DNA from 3 places in the Providencia lanzhouensis genome. Region 2 is predicted to be linked to each of the others. Evidence: predicted binding sites of a transcription regulator. Region 2 holds the regulator's gene; each other region holds the start of a gene.

Region 1 (10,299 bases), 530 kb from region 2:
ATCGCCAAAGTCCACGTAACCACTGCCTTGCACTTCCATCATAAAATTGTCGACAGGAGAATCGCTGTAAGCCAGGATCAGATTGTTACTGAGCGCGCCATTATATATTTGTGCACGGCTAGGTAAGCGCCCCTTGCTTTTTGACGGCATACCATACAATGGATGGCGGTAATTACCTTGCGGCGAGCGTCGAGCCTCAATCACAGGCGTGTAGTACCCCGTGAATTGGACGTTTCCGTAATTGTCCATCCCTTCCATTTGGAAAGCCGACAAATTGAAACGCGATAATTGAGCAGGATCGCCCCCTGCCATTAACCAGTTTTCTATTGCGTGGTAAGTTTCATTATTGTTGTTGAATAAGCGTGGTGATGCATTTTGAATTTCCGTCACTTGGCGATTAAAATCCGGCGCATTTATTGGTCGTCCTTGCACGTTAACTTGATTAACTTGTTGCAAGTCACTGTGCAATTTACCGTCTTTATATTGTTGCCCTTTATCTGTTGGATGAGATTGACACCCTGCCAATAAAGAAAAGAAGACGCCCGCGATTAACCCTTTCTGCCATGAATTCATCTTTATACCACCTAACACATATCCAATATGAAGCGCACAATAGCAAACCCAAATTGAGAATGAAACGGGTATAAATATTTAGTGGGGTTATTTTTGGGTTAGAAACCTTTAAAGAACAAAAAAACTACATTTTGTGCGATTTTTAAACGCCACTTGATGAAAAATGAAAAAAAAACACGAAAAAACTTGCATCAGATCTCATCCCGAGTATAGTGCCCGCTATCGGACGCGGGGTGGAGCAGCATGGTAGCTCGTCGGGCTCATAACCCGAAGGTCGTTGGTTCAAATCCAGCCCCCGCAACCAATTTCTTGATTTAGTCAAACTTGATTCAGTCAAAGTAAGTTCAGCAGTAAAATCAAAGTAGTATCCCAAAGTAGTGAAATATTCAGGCGCGGGATGGAGCAGCATGGTAGCTCGTCGGGCTCATAACCCGAAGGTCGTTGGTTCAAATCCAGCTCCCGCAACCAATTCCTGATATATTTAACCTCTTCAGTCGCGGGGTGGAGCAGCTTGGTAGCTCGTCGGGCTCATAACCCGAAGGTCGTTGGTTCAAATCCAGCCCCCGCAACCAATTCTTTTTTCTCTTCTTATTTATTCTTTTCTTTGTCTTTCTTAGTCATATCAAAACCCAAACAGATTTTTAATCACTTAATTTCTTGTTTTCACCCAATAAAAAAGGCGACTCACATTACTGTTTGCCACCTTCTTCGACACCAAAAATATCACGATTAATTACGGATAGCTAACTCGCCCCCATTACGGAAATAAGCTTTGATCCCTTCAAAAATCGACTCAGCCATTTGCTGTTGGAACTTAGCGGTTTTGAGTTTACGCTCTTCTTCTAAGTTACTGATAAAGGCTGTTTCCACCAAAATAGATGGAATTTCGGGGGCTTTTAATACCGCGAAGCCAGCTTGGTCCACTTTGTTTTTGTGTAGCCGGTTAACGCGCCCCATACGTTTTAAAACTTCATCCCCAAACTTTAAGCTGTCATTGATCGTTGCAGTTTGCACCAGATCTAACATGGTATGGTCGAGATACGCATCGCCGCTTTTACTCACCCCACCAATTAAGTCAGCTTCGTTCTGCGTTTGAGCGAGGTAACGCGCCGTGTTACTGGTTGCCCCTTTCGTGGAGAGTGCGAAGACCGATGAACCATTCGCTGAACGGTTGGTAAAGGCATCCGCATGAATAGAAACAAACAAATCAGCCTGCATTTTTCTCGCTTTCGCCACGCGGACTTTTAATGGAATAAAGACATCCTCATTACGCGTCATATATGCCCGCATTTTCGGATCTTTATCAATCAGCGTTTTCAAGCGACGGGCGATTTGTAAAACCACATCTTTTTCACGGGTCTTATACTTACCAATCGCACCGGGGTCTTCCCCACCGTGCCCTGGGTCAATCATAATAACAATCGGCCTATCGGTACCCGCTTTCCCTGGTTTTTTCGCCTGTACCGGCATGCTCTCTTCTAAATCACCTTTGTTGTAATCTTCAAGGAGCGCCAATAATGGGTCGTCGTTGGTTTCAACACCTTTACCCGGATAGAAATCCATAACTAAACGGTGTTTAAATTCAGCGACTGGCGGTAGGGTAAAGAATCGAGGAGATACTTTGTTTTTAACTTCAAAAACCAAACGTACCGTTTTAGGATCAAACTGCCCGACTCTCACTAATTTTAAGTAAGGGTCTCGAGACTGAATTTGGCTTCCCATATTCTTAAGAACGTTATTTAATTGAACGCCCTCTAAATCAACAACAATACGCTCAGGATTGTTTAAAACAAACTGGCGATACTTTAAAGGAATGCTGGATTCTAGAGTAATACGGGTATAACTCGAGGCTGGCCAAATACGAACAGCAACAACGCTACTACTGGCAGCAAAACCGAATGGGCTGACACTTAATAGCATAACTGCCGCCGCACCTTGCAATAGGCGACGTTTTGATGGGCTGTGATCTTGATGACTCATCAATAATTCCGAATCTATATCCTGAAAAGTTTAATAATATCTAAGACAAGAGATAATATATTAGCGACTAATTCGCACTCTATCTAGTTCTTCATCCTTTGTCATTACCAATCTATTCTATTTATATCCCAGCACGCATCTATTCAATGCAATATAAACGCCATACTTGCGTAATTTAAATAGTTAATGATGCTCAATTGCCGAATAACATTTATTGGCAATAATCTGATATGCAGATTGCATTGTTGTGATTATATCCATTTATATTTAGAGATATGTAAACCTTAAAAATAAATTTGTTACTTTTATTGTCCTAACTTTTACTTGATATTTCCCGCCAAAAAGAATAAAAATACAGTTATTGCGAATAAAAATTCAGTTAAGAGGGTGATTATGAAAGAGCGCAGCACCGAGTTGGTTGATGAATTTCGCCATTCGGTACCTTATATAAATGCCCACCGTGGCAAGACATTTATCATCATGCTTGGCGGTGAAGCAATTGCGCATGAAAATTTTCCTAGCATTGTCAATGATATAGGGCTACTTCATAGCCTTGGCATTCGTATTGTCGTTGTTTATGGCGCTCGACCTCAAATCGAAGACATCCTTGCTGAGCATAATTATGACGCCATTTATCATAAACATACCCGTGTCACTGATGCGAATACCCTTGAATATGTTAAGCAAGCTTCTGGAGCATTGCAGCTTGATATTACGGCTCGTTTATCAATGAGTTTAGGCAATACGCCATTACAAGGAGCACACATTAACGTTGTGAGTGGTAATTTTGTGATTGCACAGCCTTTAGGTGTCGATGATGGAATTGATTATTGCCATAGCGGTCGTATCCGTCGCATCAACGAAGATGCTATCAATGCTCAACTCGATAATGGATCTATCGTGTTAATTGGCCCTGTGGCAGTTTCTGTAACCGGTGAAAGCTTTAACCTCACCTCGGAAGAGATTGCAACTCAGCTTGCCGTTAAAATCAAAGCCGAAAAACTGATTGGTTTCTGCTCATCTCAAGGGGTGGCTGATAAGGACGGTAATATTCTGTCTGAGCTATTCCCAAATGAGGCAGAAACACGGATACAAGAATTAGAATCTGAAGGAGATTATTACTCTGGAACAGTTCGCTTCTTGCGTGGCGCAGCTTCTGCCTGCCGCCGAGGTGTACGCCGTAGCCACCTACTTAGCTATCAAGAAAATGGTTCGTTGATCCAAGAACTCTTCTCCCGTGATGGTATCGGTACGCAGATAGTCATGGAAAGCTCAGAAAAGACTCGCCGTGCGAATATCAATGACATTGGTGGGATTTTAGAGCTAATCAGACCTCTTGAGCAGCAAGGTATTCTGGTTAGACGCTCACGGGAACAACTCGAAATGGAAATCGATAAGTTCACGATTATTGAGCGCGATAATTTGGTGATCGCCTGCGCTGCACTTTACCCATATCCCGAAGAAAAACTTGGGGAGATGGCTTGCGTGGCAGTACACCCTGATTATCGTAGCTCTTCTCGGGGCGAAGAGCTGCTACAACGCGTTATGACGCAAGCTAAGCAACTAGAGCTGGATAAACTGTTTGTCTTAACCACAAGGAGCATTCATTGGTTCCAAGAACGTGGTTTTATTCCTGCAGAAATTGAGATGCTTCCAGTCAAAAAGCAGGCACTTTATAACTATCAGCGTAAATCAAAAATTTTAATGCTGGATATTAAAAGCCAAGCCGCTTGAAATCTCACAGAAAGTTGGCAAACAAAGTAGTTCGCCATACTCTCTAACTCGCGTCCATAAACCCAGATATTCAAGTAATACTCTGGGTTTTTCTTTAATGTGACCTAATATTAAGTTAAGCGATTTGCACGACTCGGCATTTTTCGCACAGTGGATTTTGCTCTAACAGTGGACGTAAAATCGCTTCCATTTCAGCAAAAGAGGTACCGTAAAAATAGAATGCGGTTTCTGTTGGACCATCCCAAACACCATGGATCCCACCGATATCTTCGACCGCTTCATCAAGCTGATCAAAAAGATCGTTAATATCATTATTTTCATAGACTTCATCAGCTAAATCTGTGCCATTGAAATAAATCGCCAGCCCTTCATCCGCACCAAAGTCGATTTGAACGTCTTCACCATGAATAGTTAAGCGAGAGCCTTTAGGGGCTAACATCGCCGAAAACATTTGAATAATCAGGCTGATGTTTTCATCACTTGCATCACTTAGTGCCAATTCAATATCACACTCAGCAACTTCGCCATTTTCACCTAATTGGGTGCCACCACCACTGACTTGGATTTGCCCCTCTTTGCCTAATTTCTCCATGGCTTGATCAAATGCATCTTCCAAATCTGCACGGCGAGCAGGATCAATTTTGGCATTCAATGTTACTGTCACGGCGGTCATTTGTTGCTGATTTTCCATATTGGTACCTTAAATGTCTGGGAATTAATTTAACTGCTCAAACTGTAGCGCTAAGCCACTACGGCGTTTAGTGGGGGTTTCTATCGCACGACGTAACACTTTTTTACTGCCATACAATGAAAGTTCGTTCTTAGCTCGTGTCATCGCGGTATAGACGAGCTCTCGGGTAATCACCGGCGAATATACATAAGGTAAAACCAAGGCGGTATGAGCAAACTCTGAACCTTGAGATTTATGTACTGTCATCACGTAAGCCGTTTCATGTGCTGGCAGTCGATTTGGTTGGATCCCACGAATAGTGCCATCAGGAAATTGGAAGTAGGCTCTCATCTGGCGCTCTTCATCTAACAGGATAATACCAATATCACCATTAAAGAGACCTAGTGCACTATCATTGCGGCTGATCATAATCGGTCTTCCAACATAGTGCTTATGCTTCAAGTTATATGGTTTTGTAATTAACCCTTGGCGATGAAGTAATTTTTCAAGTTTGTCATTTAGACCTGAAACCCCGTAAGCTCCTTCCCTTAATGCGGCAAGTAGACGGTATTGATTAAATTTATGTAAGACATCAGCAGGTTTTTCCTTCGCTTTAACGGCTAATAAATAGTGCTGATAAAACCCGACCGCATCTAGTAACATATTGGCGTAACTTTCACTCATTTTGGCTTCGGCATCGCTTTCATTATCTGGCATGGCACTAGGGATATAGTTATGAATATCCGTGAAATTCTGAGCAAGAATATCATCCACCCGCTTCACATTTCCGGTATTGACGGCGAAAGCTAGCTGACCAATTCCTGAATCGGCAGAGAAACGATAACTGTGTCTTAATAGACATAAGCTATCACGGATAGCAGGCCCTTTATTTGAGGTGAATTCACTTAATGAGCATCCAGCCAATCGCTCCAGCTGAGCTGCTCGTTCAGGACTATAGCCTTTATTCGCGAAACGGCAGATATCCCCTAAAACAGCCCCCGCTTCAACAGAAGCGAGCTGATCTTTATCGCCTAAAAATATCAGTTTGGCAGAGTCAGGCAGTGCTTCAATAAGCTTGCCCATCATCGGCAAATCCACCATTGAAGCTTCATCAACAATTAAGATATCAAGTGCAAGCGGGTTATCTCGATGATAACGAAACTGCTGGCTTTCAGGTTGAGCACCCAATAGTCGATGTAATGTTTTGGCTTGAGAGGGGAGTAATTCACGCTCATCGTCATTTAACGGTAGTTGTTTCATCGCATACCCTAATGACTCGGTTAAACGGGCGGCTGCTTTACCTGTTGGAGCGGCTAATTCAATACGTAAGCGATGTTGCTGCTGATGGCCTAACTTAATCAGCGCCGCTAAAATTTTCGCTACGGTTGTTGTTTTACCTGTTCCTGGCCCCCCTGAAATGACTGAAACTCGACTCGTTAACGCAACAGCGGCGGCAATTTTCTGCCAATCTATCTGCGTTGACTCAGGGAATAACGTCGTTAAAATCAGCTGAATTTCAGTATTATCAACATCAGATAATTCAGTCTCTGAAAAGAAGTGAGCTACGCACTGCTCGTATTGCCACATACGCTGGAAATAAAGAAAATCACCTGATAGCAGCAATGGGCCAACAGACTCACCTCCGACTTCACACACAGATTCGCTCGATAATAACGCCACTCTGATAGAGGCTTGATTTGGCTCCCCAATCATGTGCCACAATTGCGCTGTAAATTCAGGGTGTCTTCCCATAAATAACACGTCAGGACGAATATCATCCAGTGCTAAACAGACATGCCCAGACATGGTTTCTGCGCTAAGCAGCGCAGCCACTAACAATAAAATCGGGTTATCTTCATTTGCAACGTTATAAGCGAATTGCACATCAAGAGGTGTGAATATACGAGCTTCAATAGCTTGATTAAACAACGCTTTCATCATTGTGGCTCCTTAGATTGAGCATCATGAAATAGCGCATCAAACTCACTGATAAATTCAATTGTTGGTCGATAGAAAAAGACACCATTTTGAGAATCTATGCGTTCCGTACCACGTAAAAAAAGATAATAAACGCCACCAAAATGAGTTTCATAATCGTAATTTGGCATCCTCTGTTGTAAAAAACGGTGTAATGCCAGCGAATAGAGCTGATATTGCAGATCATATCGATGGTCAATCATTGCTTCAGCCATCGCCTCTTGAGTGTAATAAGAGGCGTCTTCGCCTAAATAGTTAGACTTATAATCCAATAAGTAAAACCGCCCTTTCCAACAGAAGGTTAAGTCTATAAAGCCTTTTAAAATACCTTGTACCTGCTCAAAATTAAGCGGAGGACAATGTTTTGACAGAGGATCATACTTGTGAGTAACGCGATCAACATCTTTTGCATTGAGCAAGCTATCAATCGGTAAATAGAACTGCATTTCATCCAATCTATCTTGAGCTGGAATAGCCGACAAACAGAGCCCATCATCGGCTAACGGTACATTCAAAATGGCATTCAACCAGCCTTGTAACATAGGAACCCATTGAGTATCAAAGCCTGCTACTTGCAGTTTTTCTTCTAGCCATTCGGAAGAAATGTCACCTGAAAAATCAATTTCTTCCATTAAGCTATGTAAAAATGTACCGGGTGCAGCGCCTTTAGGAAACTGGTGGGGGGTCAGTTGATTTTCTTGTATTTCTTGTACCTCGACATCATGACTAACTTCAATATCCATCTTAGGGGCTAATGAGTTAGCAAATTGCTCGGCCGATAAGGTTTGATCTTCTTCTCCATGGGATGCGCTATAACTCAAACCCGAATAGCTTGTTACACGCCAGCTATCATCAAAGTGTCGAGAAATCACCCTCGCTGATAACTCATCGCTGGTCTCTTTGGTTAAATTCAGCCTTACCATTTCAGGGGAGTTTATCAGTTGCACATCAATCACATCATTACTGAGTGCATCGAGCATGCTGCTGAGCAAAACACTGTCACCTTCTTGCCCTTTTTGCAGCAAATATCCCAGCGCGGATAGGTGCAAATCTGTATTACCTGCTTTTTTACGGTTACCTTTGATAAGCGGCGCGACTCCGACACTACAGTGATAAATAGCGCGAGTGAGTGCCACATACAATAAACGTAAATCCTCGGCTAAGCGCTCTTCGTCCGCTAATTCGACATACTCTTCGGTATCATCAAGATCGAGTTTCGCTATGTAATCATCACGGTCGTGAAACAGACCTTTTGATTGAGGTAGGAAGTTACTGGCAAACGGTAACCAAACAATTTTATATTCCAACCCCTTGGATTTATGAATGGTGCTGATTTGTACTAAATGCCTATCACTTTCAAGACGCATTTGTTGTGCATCTGATTGATGGTCAGGATGGGCAATCTGCTGCGCTAACCAACGGGTTAGTGTGTGCTCACCTTCAAGCTGGAGAGACATCTCTTGCAGTAATTCCCCAATATGCATGAGATCCATCAAACGGCGTTCACCTTCAGAACCCGATAGCAAGGTTTCAGCAATATGTCTTTGAGACATAATCCCACGTAACATGGGAAGAACACCGCGTTTACGCCAAATTACAGCATAGTGAGCAAACTCATCAACGACATTTTCCCAGGCTTTTTCATCGTAATTTAGGCTATCAATATCTTCTGCCGTTAAACCCAATAATCCCGTCGCTAAGGCACTGCGCAATACCCGTTCTTTTTCTGGTGTTAATACGGCCAATAATAGCCAGAGAATTTCTTTAGCTTCTTGGGTCGCAAATACACTTTCTCGATTTGATTGGAACACCGATGGGATATTAAGTTGATTTAGTGCATCACGGATCAATATCGCCTCACGACGGCTGCGAACTAATACGGTAATATCCGAGGCTTCTACAGGAATTTGCTGCTGTTTGTTTTCAAAGTAGGTTGAACCTTGCAGACCACCAGCAAGATATTGTCCTATTTGCGCCGCACATTGCTGTGCCAGGGCTTGTTCATATTCCGAAACAGAGACCGCTTCAGCATGCTGCTGCCAGAAAGTAAGCGCTTTCACTTCTTTCCCATCATGGATAAGTTTTTTGTGGCTATTATGAGCCGCAAAATTAACGCTTTGAAATGGAATTTGTTCAAAAATAAATGGGTTTTCAGCGTGATGGAAAACCTGATTTACAGCTTCAACCATACGCTGAGATGAGCGATAGTTTGTTTCCAACGTATAGTGAGCACTAACTTGCTTTTTCGCCGCAATATACGTGAAGATATCCGCACCACGGAATGCATAAATGGCTTGTTTCGGGTCTCCAATAAACAGCAATGCAGTGTTATCAGTTTCCCGATAAATACGCTGAAAAATACGATATTGCTGCGGGTCAGTATCTTGAAACTCATCAATCATCGCAACAGGGAAACGCCTAGCAATTGCTTCGGCAAGTAATGCTCCACCATCTTGATGCAGCGCTCTATCTAGACGAGTCAGTAGATCATCAAAACCTAACTCACCGCGTGTTTGCTTCTCATGAGCAATAGTCTGGCGTACTTCACTAATCGCTTGAGGAATAATCAAATCTTTAATCGTCAGCGCTTGGGCAAGCAACTCATCAACTAACCTAAAGACTACATGAGAAGGCCCTGAACCGCTTTTGGATTTTTCATCTAATCGAGATTGCGCAAAACGCTCTAAGATATCTTTTGGCAGTTGATAATCATCGGTGCTTTTCTCTGCCCATTCGGTTATTTTTTCTAACCATGTAGGTAAATAACGTGTGCTGTAGCTGCGTTTATCTACATCTGAATCAGAAATTAGCTTTTCAAAATCAGCGACATTTTTTGTCCATAAATCTTTTAAATTCTGAATTAAACCAATCAAACGTTGATGACGTTCTTCAAGAGTTTCAGGTAATTCCGGCTGATTGATAATAACGGGAATATCCCCTTGCAAGAACGGCTTAATCTCGTTCAAGAGTGCTTCAGGTCCATTCCACTCAGCATGAACCACTTTGGTCATCGAATAATCCAGAGGATAAAAATGACGACGCCAAAAATCCGCACATGCTTGTTTCTGGATAGGAAACTCATCTTGGATCATCGTTTGTTCAAACAAAATGCCTGATTCAAACGCATTGTGCGCTAACATTCGTTGGCAAAAACCATGAATGGTGTAAATAGCGGCTTCATCCATTTGGCGCTCAGCGGCTAATAGCCAATTCGCCGCAAAAGCGCGTTGCTCTTCACTCGGTAACTCCGTTAATAGTGTGAGATATTCTGGTTCCGATTCGAATCCCAAGCCATTACGTAAACACGCCAAACGCATCTTATGGATGCGCTCACGAATACGCCCGCGTAATTCATTGGTCGCCGC
Region 2 (10,299 bases):
TATTATCCAGCGGTTGTCAGAGGGAATGGCTCGATTGAATGCGAAGTTTATCGCATCAATCCGTCTATTCTGACTGAGTTAGACGAACTGAAGAAAAATTCACAAGATTATGAGCGTGAGTTAATTCCAACACCTTACGGTAATGCGTGGATTTATCTCTATAAACACTCAGTTGAAGGCCTACCTCAAATCAAAAGTGGTGATTGGCTAAAGCGCCATGAAGAAGAGTAATCAGTAGTTCATCTGTAATGAGTCATCAAGAAAAACGTCGAGCACTGAAGATTCAGTGGTCGGCGTTTTTTATGGATGTTAAGCGTGGCTCATGGCTTTGAGCATTTTTACAAACTCATCAATATGATGGCGTTCTGTCGTTGGGTTCATAAAGACCGCTTTTTCACCCGGTATATAAACAAAGCGGTTATGTTCCGCATAAGTCGAACAGGCGATGGAATCCACCCAATTGGTGAATAGCCCGGCTTTACCGCGAGCTAAGAACAGGTTGCGGTGCCATTTGCTATTTCTAATCATGGTTTCATAAGCGGCTTTATCGCTAGCGCAACTTAATTCATAGTTAAAAATATCCTGTGGATCCGCATTCAATTTAGGGGAATAAAGGCGAAAGCCAACACTAGGCCCCTGGTTTTGAGGCACCATGACTGCGGCATTTTCCATTTCAATTAACTGGTTGCGCATGTAGTTAGCATTTTGCAGGCAGTGAGCAATAATGGTTTGGTACCCTTCAATGCCAAGATAATGCAGTCCTGCATAGGCACCAAAGATCCCAACCCCACTTCGGCTACACTCAATGGTGGATTGCAAGTGAGTTTGCCCTTCTAAATCATGCTCAAAGTACGTGAAGTTTTCAGGTGAGTTTTCAAGGGCTTTGAAATCATTGCCATCACGTACCATCACTAAGCTCGAGGTGTAAGGAACATAGCCCCATTTGTGAAAGTCGATAGTGATGGAATCTGCATATTTAAGTTGTTTGAATTTTTCGACGGTGTGGCGTAACCCAAACAGTGTGGCTTCATTGATAGCGAGCGGGTTGGTATTAAAATCGTAATTAATAAAGAAAATTATTGGCCAGCCGACCGCTGCATCCACGTGGATATGCGGTTTTTCTGTTACTTCGAACTCTTCACACAGGCGGTTTCGCAATTCGTAAACCTGTTTTATTTCATCGACACCAAAGGTATCTGTGGTACCTGCGGTTAATAAGATCACGGGGATCTTGCAGTGAACGGTATAACAGGCGCGGATCTGTTGCTCTAAGTCATGCAAGTCGATGGTGTTGTCCGAGGCGACTTTAATACGAATGGTTTTGTTTTGAATATCCACACCCAGTAATGAAAGGTTAGTCATATTGGAGTAGTGGCCGCCTTGGGAGTTGATAATCCGGTAGTCTTGATCCACAGACATACCCAGTTGGCGAGAATCTTTTAATGTTTTGCGAATGCCAAATAGGTAACCATATAAATTACACATGGTTCCGCCTTGAGTGAACAATCCAGACGCTTTATTTTCATCATAACCAATTAAGTTAGCGACTTGCTTAATCACCGTTTTTTCCATGGAATCGGCGACGCCGGAATATTCGCAATAAACCATGTTGGGGTTGCCTAAAAGACCAAGCATAGAGCCGTATAATGCGGGGTCTGAAGGCATCGCAATCACGTTTTCGACGGACAACGGGTTTTCCCAGTTTTTACATAATGTGGACGCAAAAGCTAGCAGGGTATCTTGTTGATTTCCCGGTAAATTAATTTGCTGCTGAACATGGGACTGCTGGGTCAGTTGATTGAACCACTGAGTGCCATTTGGATATTGATTGATTAGCTGACTGTCTGCGAGTGTGGTTTTACGAAATTGGGTGATAGCTTGGATTTTGGGGTCACTAAAAATAGGCCATTTATTCGGATCGCGGCTAAAAAAGTTCGCCACAATATTGTGGTACTGCTGTTCGAATTCGGGTGTGAGTAGGTTCGCACTTTGGCGAGCAAGAAGCTCTGATTGATTCACGCTAGACTCCCATTTACATTTATACAATTAATGATTTATGTAAATACTCTACACCTGAATCTATATTGATTTAAATAATATCAAATTGACTAATTCAGCTAGTTTATTAGCTTAACATCATGATAATGAATAAGTTAAAAGCTATTTTAGTTATTTATTACTAAGAAAATATATTCCTATACTGATAAGTTAATCACAGATTTATAATCTGAAAAATATTTGCTTTTAATTGATATTATTTTGCATTTTTAGTTAAAAGTAGTTGATTGGTTCGGTGATTGTTAAATACTCAGTAATTTAATTCTGGTTTTTATTTTGGGTTATATAACTGCCGATATATATCTCTGAATATTATAAAATTGTGAAAAAATATTAATATTGTGAAGGGACGGTATAGGTAAAAAAAAGCACTGGTCAAAACCAGTGCTTTTCTATCCACAGAAGGGATTAATTATTTCTTTGCAGCGCGTTCGAAAGAAGCGATGATTTCAGCTTTAGCTGCTTCTGCATTCTCCCAACCGTCAACTTTAACCCACTTACCTTTTTCTAAATCTTTGTAATGCTCAAAGAAGTGAGTGATTTGCGCACGCAGCAGTTCAGGAATGTCGTTCACATCTTTGATGTGATCGTATTCTTTGCTCAGTTTAGTGTGCGGTACTGCAACTAATTTCGCATCTTCACCAGATTCGTCAGTCATTTTCAGTACGCCAACTGGACGGCAACGGATGACTGAACCTGGTTGTAATGGATATGGAGTTGGTACTAAAACGTCAACTGGGTCACCATCTAAAGACAGGGTGTTGTTGATGTAACCGTAGTTGCACGGATAGAACATCGCAGTAGACATGAAACGGTCTACAAACAGTGCGCCAGATTCTTTATCAACTTCATATTTGATTGGATCAGCGTTAGCTGGGATTTCGATGATTACGTAGATATCTTCAGGCAGTTCTTTACCTGCCGGTACATTGTTCAGGCCCATTAAAATGTATCCTTATGAGTGCTTAAAATAACGTGGGGGACATTATAGCCGCAAAGAGAGGTAAAACTCACTAGTTGGAGAGAAATTCAGTCAAAAAAGGCGAGAGAGTCTCGCCTTCAGGTCAAACGAAATGTTTGATTATTCTGCGTCAGGGTACTCACGCATGAAGGATTCCGCTTTCTCAACCATGGCTTTCGTTCCCACAAAGAACGGAACACGTTGATGCAGCTTGGTTGGGATGATGTCTAACACGCGGTTAGTACCATCACTTGCTTTACCACCCGCTTGTTCTGCTAAGAATGAAATTGGGTTGCATTCGTACAGAAGGCGCAGTTTACCAGTTGGGTGGCTAGCGGTGCTTGGGTAAATATAAATACCGCCTTTGAGTAAGTTACGGTGGAAGTCCGCCACTAAAGAGCCGATATAACGCGTGGTATATGGGCGGTTTGTCGCTTTGTCTTCTTCCTGACAGTATTTAATATATTTCTTAACGCCCATAGGGAACTTGATGTAGTTACCTTCGTTAATGGAATACATTTTACCTTCTGCTGGGAACATGACTTTTTCATGAGACAGACAGAATACACCTAATGATGGGTCGTAGGTGAAGGCATGAACGCCGAAACCGGTGGTGTACACCAGCATAGTTGATGAACCGTAAACCACATAGCCAGCAGCAACTTGGCGGTTACCTGGTTGTAAGAAGTCAGCTTCTGTAACCGGTTGACCAATTGGGGTAATACGGTGATAGATAGAGAAGATTGTTCCAACGGAAACGTTTACATCGATATTCGAAGAACCATCTAGAGGGTCCATTAAAACGACATATTTCGCGTTTTCTGCACGATCACCTTCGAAAATGACGATTTCATCTTCTTCTTCTGAGGCGATACCAGCGACTTCTCCGCGCGCTTTCAAAGCCGCTTTCAGTTTTTCGTTTGCATACAGGTCAAGCTTCATCTGAACTTCACCTTGAACATTCGAAACACCGCTTGTGCCGAGAATGTCAACGAGTCCAGCTTTGTTAATATCACGATGGATAATTTTAGCGCCCAGTTTGATTGCTGACAGTAATGCAGTCAGCTCACCTGTTGCATGAGGAAAATCTTGTTGCTTTTCGACGATGAATTCGCCTAATGTTTTCATGACGAAGGTCCTGAATAAAATTGACAGAAATTTGCGGGTCTTTATTGTACCCTCGGGCGGAGAGTTTATCTAAATAAAGAAAAGATTAATAGGCTAATACATTTATAAACCTGTGATTGATGAGTAGAATAGTGACAAACCTCATGCTATTGGATGGAAAAGAATGCACATACATATTTTAGGCATATGCGGAACCTTTATGGGCAGCTTAGCCATTTTGGCTCGTTCGTTAGGGCACAAAGTGACTGGGTCTGACGCAAACGTCTACCCACCGATGAGTACATTGCTTGAAAAACAAGGCATTGAACTAATTCAAGGATTCGACCCTGCGCAGTTAGAGCCAGCCCCTGATATGGTGGTGATTGGGAATGCGATGACCCGTGGAAATCCCTGTGTTGAAGCCGTATTAGAACGTGGTTTACCTTATACTTCTGGACCACAATGGCTCCATGACCATGTCCTTCCTGAGCGCTGGGTATTAGCCGTTGCAGGGACTCACGGTAAAACAACAACCGCGGGTATGCTGGCGTGGATCCTACAAGATTGTGGTTATGAACCAGGCTTTTTGATTGGCGGTGTTCCGGGTAACTTTGATGTTTCGTCCCAGATTGGTAAAAGCCCTTTCTTTGTTATTGAAGCGGATGAATATGATTGCGCATTCTTTGATAAGCGATCTAAATTCGTGCATTACAGCCCGAAAACGCTGATTTTGAATAACCTCGAATTCGATCACGCGGATATTTTTGAAAATCTCGAAGCGATTCAAAAACAATTTCATCACCTGGTTCGCATTGTGCCAAGTAGCGGCAAAATCTTTATGCCAAGTAACGACAATAATCTCAAGCAAGTGATGAACATGGGGTGTTGGAGTGAACAAGAATTGGTGGGAGAAAACGGTGAGTGGCATGCCGTGAAACTCAATCATGATGGTAGCCAGTTCGAAGTATATTACCAGCAGCAAAAAGTGGGTGAAGTAAACTGGTCGCAAGTAGGTAATCATAATATCCAAAATGGCTTGATGGCGATTGCCGCTGCACACCATGTTGGCGTACCGGCGAAAGAAGCTTGCTTAGCGTTGGATAAATTTATTAACGCCCGTCGCCGTCTTGAGTTACGTGGTGTTGAAAATAATGTCAGTGTTTATGATGACTTCGCTCATCATCCAACGGCAATTTTAGCGACGTTAGAAGCATTACGTAGCAAAGTAGGCGGTACTTCTCGTATTATTGCTGTGCTGGAACCTCGTTCAAATACCATGAAAATGGGGATCAGTAAGAATGATATCGCGCCAGCTTTAGGGCGTGCAGATGAAGTCTTCTTATTCCAACCTAGCAATATTCCGTGGATGGTCACTGAAATTGCAGAGCATTGTGTGCAGCCTGCGCGTTGGCATGCAGATATTGATACTCTCGCCAATATGGTGGTTGAGACGGCTCAGCCCGGTGACCATATCCTGGTGATGAGTAATGGCGGTTTTGGTGGTATTCATGAAAAACTGCTGGCAGGACTAAAACATAAAGCCGAAGCCAAATCTGACGAATAGTCTATAAGCGCTATCGTGAATCAAAGCCCTAACTTCAGTTAGGGCTTTTTCGTTATAGCTGCTGAAGAAGCTCGACGTTTGCGCGTTCTGGTTGCCCGGAGCAGCTTAATACCGTGCCTTGCATCTCTTTTTTAACACTTCCAAGATAACAATCCACCGAGTCTGTCAATAAGTGAAACAGACAGCCGACGGCGATAGCTTTGAGTTTCCATGAAGGAAAGAAGAATAAGACGACATAAGCAATAGCAGCCCAAATAGTGTGCATAGGGTGGAAGCCTACGCCACAACGATCAGGATCGAAAATAGGATCGGCGAGAAGGTGATCAAGGTCGATAGCCATGGTGGAAACCATTAAGAGCCCAGCAAGCTTCCAGTTTTTTCGCCAAAATAAATAGCCAAATAAAAAGGGCACTAAAAAATGGAAACCGTAGTGAACGATATTCCGTAAAATCTCAAATAACACGGGCTTATCTCGATATGAATCAGTGAAAGACGCGTCACTATAGAATTAAAAATACAAAGAGGGAACTGGGTTCCCTCTTTTTCGATATCTAAAATTTTTCGAAAGGACTAAAGTTCTTGTTCGAAAAGCACCAAAATGGCTTCGTACAGTTCACGCGTTGTGAAATCGTTGGTTGGCGTTGAGAAAATTGTATCATCGCCAGCGATGCTGCCTAAGATGCCTTCAGCTTTGCCTAAGGAATCTAACAGGCGAGCAATTAACTGTGCTGCTCCTGGGCTAGTACGGATCACAACAACAGAATGGTTGTAATCAACATCCAGAACTAAATTCTTCAGCGGGCTGGTGGCAGTGGGGACACCAGGCTCGGTTGGTAAGCAATACACCATTTCCATTTTTGCGTTGCGGGTACGTACTGCACCAAACTTCGTCAACATTCTGGAAATTTTAGATTGATTAATGTTTTCGAAGCCTTGTTCTTGAAGAGCGATCACAATTTCGGCTTGTGAACTGAATTTTTCTTCTTTAAGGAGTGCCTTAAAGGCTTTTACCAAGTCTTCTTGTTTCGACATAGTGCGCATAATTAACCCATCTTTTGGTATTAAACTGAGTTGTATTATGTTGAAAAGTGCATTTTTATGCAAGAAAATTGATTTTTTGAGTGTTTAATGAGCAATTTTAGATAAGTATTTTCTGGTAATAATAAGGGGTTTATCTTAAATTGTTAGTTCGAAATTTATCCTAAAAATGGATTGATTTAACAATAAGTTACTGTGAAAAATTTGTTAAATAATTAAGCGGTGCTGAATAAATCATCAAATAAAATTGGGTTTAATGTTAAATGCAATAGCAATAAAAACTATTTGTTAAAAAAGTGTCCGTTATCTCATTAACAGATAAGGAATTTGTTTAGAATAGAACTATTGTGTTGGTGATTTATCTCGCGTTAACACTTCTCTCTAACTGTTAAAGAATTGTTTTTTATAAGTAATGTGTTTAGTGCATAGTCAGATGAATTCATATATTTTAAAGTACAATTAAGGAGTTTTAGAATGAAAGTTGCAGTCCTAGGTGCAGCAGGTGGTATCGGTCAGGCTCTCGCCCTTCTTCTCAAAAACCAGCTCCCAGCAGGTTCAGAACTCTCCCTCTACGACATCGCGCCAGTAACTCCAGGTGTTGCAGCTGACTTAAGCCACATCCCTACCGACGTTAAAGTGGTTGGTTTTGCGGGTGAAGATGCGACCCCAGCACTGAAAGGTGCGGACGTAGTATTAATTTCTGCGGGTGTTGCACGTAAGCCAGGTATGGATCGCTCTGACCTGTTCAATGTGAACGCAGGTATTGTACGTAACCTTGTTCAACAAATCGCGGTCACCTGCCCGAAAGCACTGATCGGTATTATTACTAACCCAGTGAACACAACCGTTGCTATCGCTGCTGAAGTTCTGAAGAAAGCTGGCGTGTATGATAAAAACCGTCTGTTCGGTGTAACGACACTGGATATCATCCGTTCAAATACTTTCGTTGCTGAATTAAAAGGTAAGAAAACTCACGAAGTTGAAGTGCCAGTTATCGGTGGTCACTCAGGTGTGACAATCCTGCCATTACTGTCTCAAATTCCTGGTGTCAGCTTCACTGATGAAGAAATCTCAGCACTGACTAAGCGTATTCAAAACGCAGGTACTGAAGTGGTTGAAGCTAAAGCGGGTGGCGGATCTGCAACACTGTCTATGGGCCAAGCGGCAGCACGCCTGGGCTTATCTTTGATCCGTGGTCTACAAGGTGAAAGCAATGTGGTTGAGTGTGTATACACTGAAGGTGAAGGCGAACACGCTCGCTTCTTCGCTCAACCTGTTGTATTAGGCAAAAACGGAATCGAAAAACATTTACCAATTGGTAAATTAAGTGCATTTGAAGAGAAAGCACTGAAAGATATGTTAAGCGTACTGAAAGCAGATATTGAATTAGGTGAAAAATTCATTAATGGCTAATGCCAATTAAGAATTCGCGCTTAAATAAGGGCGGAGTTGCTTTCATGCGATTCCGCCCTTTATTTTTATACTCGATAAGTTTTCACTGATCAAAATAAGGGGAAACCCCTTGAAGGTACAATGAATTAATCTTGCTGTTTTTAAAGAAAATAATAATGGGCTTTATCTTTCAGTTCTGATCAAAAATAGCGACTGATATTAGATATGTTCTTTTTCTGGCTCCCTGTTTTCTAATTCGTTTGTTTCCTCGATTTTCTTTGGCTTTTCTCGAACTTTTCTTTCTAATAAATCACCCGTCATTGGATCGTAATAGCGACTAGGCCAGATTTCTGATGGATGAATACCTAAAAAGTTTGCGATGATCCATTCTCCTTTAGGCCAAGGTCTCGATAGCGCATTCGCGAGCGTTGACGAGCTAAGCCCTGCTTCACGAGAAATCGCCGCTAGGGTTGTTCCACGTTTGCGTAAAGCTGCAATGATATCTGCTGGGTGCCAGTTTGATTTCCGTAACATCATTTTTTAATCCTTTTTTCACTCAGAATCATGTAGAGTTAGTGGTACATCTAACAGAGTATTGTGATACATTCAGTGCAATCGTTCTGTTATTGGAAATAAAATAACAGAATTTCCCAATAATAATTTCTGATTTTTTCTAAAAATTCATTTTTATGAAACTGTCGTTGTTTTTATGAAAATAACGGAAAGGTTCAGATGATTATTGTGAATTCAGCTAACACTTTGAAAATAAAAATAACTCATTTTAGTTAACTCTCTATTTTTTATATTTTCTTATATTTATTCTGTTTATCGAGAAGATTTATATTTCTTAATAATGTATTGAATTATTTGAAAAGAATGAATTTCTTAGTCAGCACTATAAAATCCATAGATATAAAATAGTTAATACAAAGTTATTGGTATAACTAGCGGATATACAAAAGAAATTATCTATATCGATATAATTTATTAACTATTATATTTGAATATTAAAAATGGATATTGAAACGATTAAGAAAATAAAGAAAGTTTATAGTTAATCGAAGTCGTCATCATGATGACAAGGAGCGTCGATAATGAACAAGGAATGGTTAACAGCCAAAGAGCTCGTTGGGCGCCAAGGGCTACCGACAAGCACCCAAGGTATTAATGCTATGGCGAGGCGAGAAAAATGGTTGAGTCGAAAACGACGAGGTATTCAAGGAAAAGCATTGGAATACCATATTAGCTCGGTTCCCATTAATCTCGAAGAGTTCACGGTGATGTATGAAACTTCGGGAGGCTATCAAGTCAAACGTGATGAACATGCGCATATTTGGCAAGAAACTTATAACCAGCTTTCCCATGATGAACGCGTGGCGATCTTATCGTTTATTATGCGCAAAGGTGCTTTAGCTTTAATTCATCTTATTAATCAAAATAGCCATACATAGATTACGTACAGTATTGAATCGAATAAATTTTTAGAAAAATAACTTTGGTATAGCGACAAAAGCAGGTTGCAAAATATAAGCTAAGCGTAAAAGTGATATTATGAAAAAATTGTGGTTCACTGCGAAAGAATTAGCAGGATTAGAAGGTCTTCCATCATCACCTCAGGGAATTAACTTGATGGCGAGAAGGGAAGGTTGGAAAAGTCGTCGTAAAAGAGGTGTTCAAGGGAAGGCCGTTGAATACTATATGGAAAGCTTGCCGAGTGAGATCCAAGGTCAGCTGTCACTTCATGAGCCATCGGCACCGTATCAAGTGCAACGTATTGATGCACTGCAAATTTGGTCTGAGGCTTATTACCAACTGACGGAAGATGAGCGCAAAATATTTGTGAAATATATTTTGCGTCACGGGTTATCATCGCTATTGGCAAAAATAGAGCCTGAACCAGAAGATGAATAACCATAAAAAAAGGGTGAAATTGTTTTCACCCTTTTCAATATTGGTTTAGAGCTCTAACGGTGATTATGAATGGCGCTGAATAGCAACATGCGCTAAACCAATCAATGCTTCTTTATACACAGAGTCTTCAAGGGCATTTAAAGCATCAATGGCTTTTTGAGCTTCTTCCTGAGCGCGTTGGTAAGTGTATTCTAATGAGCCGCAGCGTTTCATTGTACCAAGGACAGTGTCTAATAGATGGCGACCATTTCCTTGCTCAATTGCTTGT
Region 3 (10,299 bases), 170 kb from region 2:
ATTGAAGGTTTAGATGATGGCGTTATTGTTCATCTTAAATCGGGCAAAAAAGTGAAAGCGGATTGCTTACTGTTCGCGAACGGCCGTACTGGTAATACTGATAATATCGGTCTGGCGAATGTGGGAATCGAAGCGGATGGTCGCGGCTTAGTTAAAGTTGACCATGCTTATCGCACAAGTAATGAGCACATCTATGCTGTTGGTGATGTGATTGGCTATCCAAGCCTAGCTTCTGCGGCTTATGATCAAGGACGTATTGCGGCTCGCGCAATTACCTCTGGTTTAGGTAATGCCCATTTAGTTGAAGATATTCCGACGGGTATTTATACCATTCCAGAAATTAGTTCTGTGGGTAAAACAGAACAAGAATTGACGGCAATGAAAGTCCCTTATGAAGTCGGTCGTGCTCAGTTTAAACATTTAGCACGAGCACAGATTGCGGGCATGAATGTGGGTAGTTTGAAAATTCTCTTCCATAGAGAAACACTTCAAATTTTAGGTATTCACTGTTTCGGTGAGAGAGCGGCTGAGATTATTCATATCGGCCAAGCGATTATGGAACAAAAAGGTGAAGGGAATACCATCGAATACTTCATTAATACTACATTTAACTATCCAACCATGGCAGAAGCGTTCCGAGTTGCTGCATTGAATGGTCTAAATCGACTGTTTTAGTCAATCTCTACGCTTTACACTGAATGATTGGCTTTAGAATAAGTGATTGCAGGTTCATCCCCGCAATCACTTTTTTGCTTTTATAGCTTACTTTTTATTTCTGTAGTACTTATCCATCGAGCTGTAAATTGTTTCAGCAAGCTGCTCATAGCGTCCACGCAATGGAGAGCCCGGACGGTAAACTAATACAATTCGGCGTTTTGGCTCAGGTTCGATACAGTTCAAGTAACAAACGCCATCCCGACAAGCCTCATGAGGTACAGCCAAATCAGGCAGCAATGTAATTCCGCTACCCGCTGCTACCATGTTTCTCAGCGTTTCTAAGCTCGTTGCTCTAAAATGAGTATCTTCTTTTGCCCCGGCTTGGAAACAGAATCCCATCGCTTGATCACGTAAACAGTGGCCATCTTCCAACATCAATAACTTCTCACCCGCTAATTCCCCCATTTCAACCGTGTCACGGTCATGCCATGGGTGATTTTCATAAATCGCGAGTTTCATTGGCTCTTCAAATAATGGCACCACAATAAATGGCTCGGTTTCTTTGACTTCTGCCAGGATGGCGCAATCCAACTTACCACTATCTAACTGAGCTAATAATTGCTGAGTCTGTGCTTCGTGCAAGTAAATTTCTAGTTTAGGGTGCACACGATGTAATTCAGGAATAATGTGCGGAAGTAAGTAAGGTGCAACCGTTGGGATCAGCCCTATATGTAAAGGCCCCGACATACTTTCACCTTGTAAAGCTGCCATTTCTTGTAGAACTTTTATCTCTCTTAAGATCGTTCTTGCCTGCTCAACGAGCAATAAACCTTGTTGAGTAAAAAGCACTTTTCGGCTGGTTCTTTCTAATAGCATCACGCCGAGCTCTTCTTCAAGCTTACGAATTTGACCGCTCAGCGTAGGCTGACTTACATGGCAAGAATCCGCAGCACGTCTAAAGTGCTTGTGCTCAGCAAGTGCAACTAGGTACTCCAGATCACGAATATTCATCCGCCTTTTTCCTCTCGTTATGCCTGACTATATAGATAATACCAATCATTATAAAGAATAGATAATATTTCATCTATCAATAAAATTAAAAAACACCCTTGCCTTTTTAGGATTTATCTCATGTGAAAATGAAACAAATTGTAAGAATAAGAAAATAAATATATTTCTATAATTTAATTGAGAAAAATAGTACCGAACAGAAGTATCAAACAATATTACTCTTATTTAGAGTAATATTATCCAAATTAAATCACTAAATATTACTATTTTAAAATAAATAGTTACTTAACCTAAATTTAACAATGACATAAAAATAGTACAATAATGCAAATTGATACAGAAAATAGCGCTTCGTTCCAATAAATTGAACGGCCATTAATATCCATAAAGGTAAATTACACTATTGCTCTTAGATATGATAACAATCGTTATTAACTTATTGTTTTTCCAGTAATATTTAATAATATTTCGAACGTTGAATTTCGAATCATTTAGACAAATAATTACTGTAATCAAACGCAAAATAAATAACGCCAACGTAAAAATTGGCAGCTTAACTCGTAGTCAGACACCTTTTAGACATTTAGATAAGTTAATTAAGGTAAGAAGAAAAAACGTGATAAGCATTGTGAGCATTGGATTCCGCTACAAAAGACATTAAGTCACTTTAAAACTAAGGAATGTTCAATACAGATGATATCAAATGTAAAACGCATATTGTTTATCATGAAAGTACGGAATATTGATACTTAGCCATCTAGATAATTTCTCTTATATTTCTATATAGAATGATTATCAAAAACCCTCTAAAAAATGACAATAACGAATGGCTCAAAACACACTAATGGAACTTAATACCCAAAAATAAGGTAATAACAATTATAAAGAACATAGCTTTATTAAGTATTACCCCATAGTAATGAAACATTTTGTTATATTCTCTTTCATATCTAATTAAAGTTTGTAAATACATATAAAAGAATATATTAAAGTGATCTGCATAGATTTTGATATATATTATCAATCACTCAATGAATGAGTGCATGCAAATCTCATAAATTGATTTTTTCATTCAAAAATATCTAATAAGAAGGTTTTTTACACCATAATTATAAACTAAATGGTGATTAGATAGTTTTTTATGGGTGAGCACTTTTACTTATACTATATTTAACTTATCCCATATTGTTTAATTTAATTTTAAAATTTCCATACATTTGATTTTCAATATTTACACCTTAATCGAGTTATTTGAATTATTATATGCTCCATCAAATAGCACGAGGTAATTGAAAAAATAAAAGTAGCCAATATATACCTTACGCAATACCGAATTTATTAAATTAATACACTTAAACAAATTGATTAAACACAAATCAGTTAGGGGATCCTATTATGAAAAATTTAACATCAATCGCTAAAAAAACCTTCTCTCGCGCAGTCATGACATTATTACTCGTTCCGGCTTTTAGCGCAGTTAATGCCTATGCAGAAAACAGCGAACATAACGGTACCATCCAATTTACAGGCTCAATTGTCTATGCCTCTTGCTTGAATGAAGTAAATAATAATAATGTCACTTTAAATTGTTTAAACGACAATGACGATATGGTTGCCAATAGCATTGACCTGAAAAAATTAGTAAAAACTCAAGGTTGGAAAGTCTTGAATGGCGGTCGAAGTGTCTATTCTTATGATTGGCTGAATGAAGACAAACAGATGGGTATGTTAACAATTAAATATAGTTAAGATTAAACGTTATGGAAATTGGGGTAGCCATGCTACCCCCCATTTTTTACTACATTTTCTTTATTTACATCTTCAAGCGAGTTTTCGCATCTACAATGGCTTTTGCTACCTGCTTTTGAGATACCCCACCTTTTGCTAATCGCTTATCAAGACAAGACTGCAGAGATAAAATCTCATACACATCCAGTTGGATAGTTGCACTGAATTTTTGCAAATCACTTAATGCCATTTCTTCTAATGCTTTCCCCTGCGCTATCGCAGCCACAACAGCTTCACCCACAATATGGTGAGCTTCACGGAATGGAACGCCTTTTGCGACTAAATAATCAGCCAGCTCGGTCGCATTTGCATAGCCTTGTTTTGCTGCATCTTCACAACGAGGACGACGAATTTGAATACCATCCAGAACAAGTACCGCCATATGCATACAATCTAACCACGTATCAAGGGCATCGAATAACCCTTCTTTGTCTTCTTGCATATCTTTGTTGTAGGCAAGCGGTAATCCTTTCAGTGTCATCATCATGCCGGTTAATGCCCCTTGAACACGGCCACATTTACCACGAATTAGCTCCAATGCATCAGGATTTTTCTTTTGCGGCATCAGCGACGAACCTGAAGTCACTTTATCCGATAACTCTACAAACCCGGCTTCGCCACTATTGAAGAAAATCAAATCTTCAGCAAAACGTGATAAGTGCACCATACCGATACTTGCGTCGGATAACAGCTCTAACACATGGTCTCTATCAGAAACTGTATCTAAACTGTTACGCGTTGCGGAGGAAAAACCTAACCATGATGCCAATTGCTCGCGGTCAATATCATAGGCTGTACCCGCCAGCGCCCCGCACCCTAATGGGCTGACATCTAAACGTTTTAAAGTATCTTGCAAACGACTTTCATCACGAGACAACATTTCGCAATACGCTAAACACCAATGAGCGAATGTCACTGGCTGGGCACGTTGTAAGTGGGTATAGCCTGGCATCACGGCATCTTGGTTATGTTCAGCAGTGATGACCAGCGCTTTTTGTAACTCAGTCACAGCTTCTAATAACAGCGCCACTTGGCCTTTACACCACAGTTTTAAATCTGTCGCAACTTGGTCATTACGGCTACGACCTGTGTGCAGTTTTTTCCCTAAATCACCGACCTTATCAATCAGTTTACCTTCGACCCAGCTATGGATATCTTCGGCGTCGCTTTGCAAGATAATCTCAGGCTCGGCTTGCACTTCAGCCAATAGCGCATTGAGTGCTTGCTCGAGAGATTTTTGCTCGCTATCAGACAGCACGCCAACTGTGACCAACGCTTTTGACCATGCCACAGAGCCAATAATATCCTGCTCAGCTAAGCGATAATCAAAACGCAGTGAATCATTGAATTGTTTAAACCGTTGATCTGCCTGCTGACTAAAACGTCCACCCCAAAGTGCCATAACGAGTCCCTACCTGATTGATAAAATAAGTGTCTGCCCGACAGCCCTATCTGGCTGTCGGGGTCATTCTGATAAAACTATTTTGCTTTGTTCTGTTCTTTCAGCGCACGAATACGTGAAGAGAGTGAATAGAGACGGATAAACCCACCAGCATGGCTGTGATCGTAAACTTCATCTTCACCAAATGTTGCAAACTCTTCAGAGTACAGGCTCTTATCCGCTTTTTTCTGGATAGCAGTCACTTGCCCTTTATACAGTTTCAGAACCACTTCACCCGTCACATCCTGAGCCAGGGATTCTGCCGCTGCTTGCAGAGAATGACGCAGTGGCGCAAACCAGCGACCGTCATACACCACATAAGACATTTCTAGACCTAACTGCTCACGCCATTTGTAGCTATCGCGGTCTAATACTAATTGCTCAACACCACGCAGTGCAGCCATCATGATGGTGCCCCCTGGGGTTTCATAGCAACCACGGGATTTCATACCCACTAAACGGTTTTCTACGATATCGATACGACCCACGCCATGTTTTGCACCCAGCGTATTTAATGTTTCTAAACAACCCAATGGAGACAAGGCTTTACCGTTCACAGAAACCACTTCACCGTGTTTCACACCCACAGTCACCAGCTCAGCTTCATCCGGTGCGTCTTTCGGATCAACCGTCCATACCCAGCAATCTTGGTTGGCTGCATTCCATGTGCTTTCTAATACGCCACCTTCGGTAGAAATGTGCCATGCGTTTTCATCACGGCTGTAGATTTTCTCTAAGCTAGCGGTAGTTGGAATATTACGTTCTTTCAGGTAATCCAGCAGAGCTTCGCGGGAACGTAAGTCCCACTCACGCCATGGCGCAACCACTTTCAGTTGTGGTGCTAAAGCGGTGTAAGTGCTTTCGAAACGCACTTGGTCATTACCTTTACCGGTTGCGCCGTGCGCGACTGCGTCTGCGCCAACTTTCAATGCGATTTCAACTTGCGCTTTAGCGATAATTGGACGCGCCATTGACGTACCCAGTAAATAGCTACCTTCATACAATGCACCCGTTTTCAGTACTGGGTAGATATATTCCTTGATAAACTCTTCACGCAGATCAACCACATAGCATTCAGAAGCACCTGATTGCAGGGCTTTTTTCTCAACACCGACTAAGTCTTCTCTGTCTTGACCCACATCAGCAACGAATGCCACGACCTCACAGTCATCGTAGTTCTCTTTTAACCATGGAATGATAGCCGACGTGTCTAATCCACCGGAGTATGCTAATACAATCTTCTTAATGCCCTTTTTCATAAATTACCTGTCCCAATTCTTTTAAAATAAATGTTTGATTTGTCTGTTTGCTCAGTTCTTCATTCAAGAAGCAAGAATTCGTGTGCCAATCGCGGTGCCATTAAATAATGATGGCAATTGCTCCGCATGGCGCCAGCTTGCAATATCTACCGGGCGTTGCAATGTGGAAGCCGCTTCTAAAGCCGCATTCACTTTGACTATCATTCCATCCGTGATGATGCCTTGGTCGATAAGTTTTTGCGCTTTGGTAGTGGTCATTTCATCAATTTTTTGACCTTTACCATCCAAAATACCGCTCACATCAGAAAGCAGGACTAAATCTGCATTCAGTGCTTGGGCAATCGCTGTCGCGGCTTGGTCTGCATTGACGTTCATAAGTTGCCCCTCTTCGGTGATCCCGATAGAGCTAATGATGGGTAAATATCCCGCAGACAGTAATAATTTCAGTAACTTCGCATTACCCGCTTTCGCGCTACCCACATGGCCTAACTCATCATTAATTTGCGTAACCACTGCGCTGTGTCCATCCCCAAGGGATAAACCCACCGCTTGCAATTGATGTTTAATCGCCCATGCCAACAAAGTTTTATTCGCCGTTCCGGCTAACGCACCAGTAATAATGTCGATTTGGTCTGCTGGCGTAACGCGCAATCCTTGCTTTTTCACAACGGGTAATTGCAGTTTTTGCATTAATTCATCAACTAGACATCCACCACCGTGAACAATTACCAGCTCACGTTGATGAGCCTGACGGTAGGTTTGGATCGCCGTAAATAATCTTTCTAGGGCTTCTTCGCTATCGAGTAACACACCACCCAATTTAATGACTAAAGGTTGCATGGAGATTTATCCTTAATAAATTGCCATAAGAGCATTAAAGTAATGACTGCGTTTCGTTGAAACCAAACCGAATATTCATGCACTGAACAGCTTGCGCCGCGGCACCTTTTAATAGGTTATCTTCTGTACCCACTAAAATCAGGTGCTCACCTTTCAATACAAAGCCGATATCACAAAATGGCGTGCCAACCACCGATTTCAGTGCAGGAACCCCTTTGTCATATAAACGAACTAACGGTTTGTTGTGATACGCATCTTTAAATGTTTGGCTAATTTGCTCCGCTGTAACGCCGGCTTTCACTTTGCAAGTGATGGTCGCCAGTATGCCCCGTGCAAAATTGCCTAAATGTGGCGTGAAAATCACATCTCTACCTAGATGCGTCGCGATTTCAGGTTGATGACGGTGAGTGAAAATACCGTAAGGCTGTAAGCTCACTTCGCAAAAGCTGTTCGTCATGGAAGCTTTGCGCCCTGCCCCTGAAACGCCACTGGTCGCATTAATGACTGGCCACATGTTTTCATCGAGCAAATCCGCTTCAATCAGCGGCTTTAATGAAAGTTGAGAAACCGTTGGATAACACCCCGGTACCGCAATCAGTTGAGCTTGACGGATTTTATCTGCCTGCCATTCCGCTAAACCGTAAACTGCTTGCATTAACCACTGGGTATTTGTATGTTCGAAACCGTAGTATTGCGGATAAAACGCCGCATCTTGAACACGATAAGCACCCGAAAGGTCAAACACCACGCAACCCGCTTCAAGAAACTGGGGCGCGATGTCATGGCTCACTTCATGGGCGGTCGCGAGGAAAACAACATCGACCCCTTTTGCAGCCTCAGCCACATCAGTAAGCGGCTGAACCGGAAGGTCGATAATGCCTTTATACTGGGGATGTAAATCAGAAAAGCATTTACCTGCATCCGCACTTTGTGCGGAAACCATCAGCCCAGAAAGATGAATATCGGGGTGACGTTGTAAGTAAGCGGCTAATTCTGCTCCAGTATAACCACTGGCCCCGACAATGAGTGTGTTCAACATGTGTTTTCTACCTTGTACTCGTGACCCAAACAGTTTAATGTGTATTTTTATTCAAATAAAGTGCATGAATATTGATACTATTATGGATAAAGGCTGTCAACAGTGAATATTAAATTACCTGCATTTATTGAGATTTATCGTCAATTAATCGCCACTCCGTCGATTAGTGCGACTGATTCGCAACTCGATCAGAGTAACCGAGCGCTGGTGGAGCTATTAGGTGGATGGTTAGAAACCTTAGGCTTTACTGTGAATATTCAACCGGTCCCTGATACCCGAGATAAATATAACCTGTTAGCCTCGATTGGCGAGGGTAACGGAGGGTTGATGCTATGTGGTCACACGGATACCGTCCCATTTGATGACGGTCGCTGGACTAAAGATCCGTTCAAGCTCACCGAACATAATGGCAAACTGTATGGGCTAGGCACCGCAGATATGAAAGGCTTTTTTGCCTTTATTATTGATGCACTGCGAGATGTTGACCTCAGTACCTTAAAACGTCCTTTGCATATTCTCGCCACGGCAGATGAAGAAACCTCGATGGCTGGCGCTCGCTTCTTTGCCGCCAGCACGCAATTACGCCCTGATTTCGCCATCATCGGTGAACCGACATCATTACAGCCTATTCGCGCGCATAAAGGGCATCTTTCCAATGCCATTCGCATTACAGGTCAATCTGGGCATTCCAGTGATCCAGATAGAGGCGTTAATGCCATTGAATTAATGCATGAATCTATCTCTCACTTAATGACCTTAAGAAATACATTGAAAGAGCGCTATAACAACCCTGCGTTTGTGATCCCTTATCCAACCATGAACTTCGGTCATATTCATGGTGGTGATGCAGCAAACCGAATTTGTGGTTGCTGTGAATTACATATGGATATTCGCCCACTACCAGGTTTAACGTTGCAAGATCTGGACGAGCTACTCAATGAAACTCTCGAACCCGTTCGTGCAAAATGGCCGGGTCGCTTAGCCATTGAAGAGATGCACCCACCGATCCCCGGCTACGAATGCCCCACAGATCATAAAATGGTGGCAGTCATTGAGCAGTTATTAGGTAAAAAAGCGGAAACCGTGAACTACTGTACGGAGGCGCCATTTATCCAAGAACTCTGCCCAACACTGGTGCTGGGTCCCGGCTCTATTGAACAAGCCCACCAGCCTGATGAGTTCATCGATATGAGCTTTATTGAACCAACCCGCCAACTCATCAGCCAAATGGTCGAGCACTTCTGTTTTACTGAATAATGTTGTACTGCATGCGGAGTCACTTGGCTCCGCATTTCCCCATCATGAATTTTTCTCTTGTTGCGCCTGAAAAAACATCAATTCCAAATTTGATTTAGGAGTTGACTCTCACTCAATATCGCGTAATCTCTATTTAGACGTCTAAACGTATAGAAGTACAAAAGAGTGCATATAATCGAATAACGAAAATAATCATTAAATAATGAGTTTCTTGAGGCGAGGTCACAGGGTATGAGTTTCTTTCACGCAAATCAGCGCGAGGCGTTGAACCAAAATTTAGCTGAATTAGATGGGCAGATTAATGTCTCATTTGAATTTTTCCCACCTCGCTCAGCAGAAATGGAACAAACATTGTGGAAGTCTATCGATAGGCTCAAGGTCTTAAAACCAAATTTTGTCTCTGTCACCTACGGTGCTAACTCCGGTGAGCGAGATAGAACCCATAGCATCATTAAAGATATCAAAGATAAAACAGGATTAGTGGCAGCACCGCACTTAACCTGCATCGATGCCAGCCCTGATGAACTAAAAACCATCGCGCGCGATTACTGGAATAACGGTATTCGCCATATTGTGGCATTACGGGGAGACCTTCCTGATAACAGCCGCAAGCCCGACATGTATGCTGAGCATTTGGTTGAATTACTGAAAACTGAAGCCGACTTTGACATTTCCGTCGCCGCTTACCCCGAAGTGCACCCTGAAGCTAAAAGTGCTCAGGCAGACTTAATCAATTTGAAGAAAAAGATTGAAGCCGGAGCCAACCGTGCCATTACCCAATTTTTCTTCGATGTTGAAAGCTACCTACGTTTTCGTGACCGATGCGTAGCAACAGGCATTGATGTGGAAATCGTACCGGGAATTTTGCCAGTCTCTAACTTTCGCCAGCTAGAACGTTTTGCCAAAATCACCAATGTGCGTATCCCAAGTTGGATGAATAGAATGTACGAAGGCTTAGATGATGACCCTGAAAGTCGTAATCTTGTTGGTGCATCAATTGCCATGGA

What was found. Region 2 encodes ArgR, which controls arginine synthesis, uptake and breakdown. Its sites were predicted from a motif close to ANTGAATAAAAATACANT; they were not measured.
Region 1: the regulator ArgR is predicted to act here: its motif matches at 2,895-2,912, upstream of argA (amino-acid N-acetyltransferase).
Region 3: the regulator ArgR is predicted to act here: its motif matches at 8,074-8,091, upstream of argC (N-acetyl-gamma-glutamyl-phosphate reductase).

What each region holds. Positions count from the first base shown of each region.
Region 1 covers NZ_CP174123.1:3,302,741-3,313,039, forward strand. The annotation lists gene mltA (murein transglycosylase A) at 1-573, opposite strand, end outside; tRNA gene ACIH2S_RS15525 (tRNA-Met) at 801-877, shown strand; tRNA gene ACIH2S_RS15530 (tRNA-Met) at 965-1,041, shown strand; tRNA gene ACIH2S_RS15535 (tRNA-Met) at 1,069-1,145, shown strand; gene amiC (N-acetylmuramoyl-L-alanine amidase AmiC) at 1,303-2,553, opposite strand; gene argA (amino-acid N-acetyltransferase) at 2,947-4,287, shown strand; gene ACIH2S_RS15550 (hypothetical protein) at 4,403-4,978, opposite strand; gene recD (exodeoxyribonuclease V subunit alpha) at 5,003-6,895, opposite strand; gene recB (exodeoxyribonuclease V subunit beta) at 6,895-10,299, opposite strand, start outside.
Region 2 covers NZ_CP174123.1:3,830,476-3,840,774, reverse strand. The annotation lists gene ACIH2S_RS17935 (gamma-glutamylcyclotransferase family protein) at 1-231, shown strand, start outside; gene ACIH2S_RS17930 (pyridoxal phosphate-dependent decarboxylase family protein) at 310-2,019, opposite strand; gene ppa (inorganic diphosphatase) at 2,471-3,001, opposite strand; gene fbp (class 1 fructose-bisphosphatase) at 3,140-4,147, opposite strand; gene mpl (UDP-N-acetylmuramate:L-alanyl-gamma-D-glutamyl-meso-diaminopimelate ligase) at 4,311-5,690, shown strand; gene ACIH2S_RS17910 (DUF6122 family protein) at 5,743-6,153, opposite strand; gene argR (transcriptional regulator ArgR) at 6,261-6,731, opposite strand; gene mdh (malate dehydrogenase) at 7,203-8,141, shown strand; gene ACIH2S_RS17895 (helix-turn-helix domain-containing protein) at 8,340-8,657, opposite strand; gene ACIH2S_RS17890 (DNA-binding protein) at 9,215-9,571, shown strand; gene ACIH2S_RS17885 (DNA-binding protein) at 9,672-10,031, shown strand; gene ispB (octaprenyl diphosphate synthase) at 10,095-10,299, opposite strand, start outside.
Region 3 covers NZ_CP174123.1:4,001,895-4,012,193, forward strand. The annotation lists gene sthA (Si-specific NAD(P)(+) transhydrogenase) at 1-675, shown strand, start outside; gene oxyR (DNA-binding transcriptional regulator OxyR) at 763-1,668, opposite strand; gene ACIH2S_RS18815 (hypothetical protein) at 3,064-3,417, shown strand; gene argH (argininosuccinate lyase) at 3,482-4,858, opposite strand; gene ACIH2S_RS18825 (argininosuccinate synthase) at 4,936-6,156, opposite strand; gene argB (acetylglutamate kinase) at 6,220-6,996, opposite strand; gene argC (N-acetyl-gamma-glutamyl-phosphate reductase) at 7,031-8,035, opposite strand; gene argE (acetylornithine deacetylase) at 8,138-9,292, shown strand; gene metF (methylenetetrahydrofolate reductase) at 9,524-10,299, shown strand, end outside.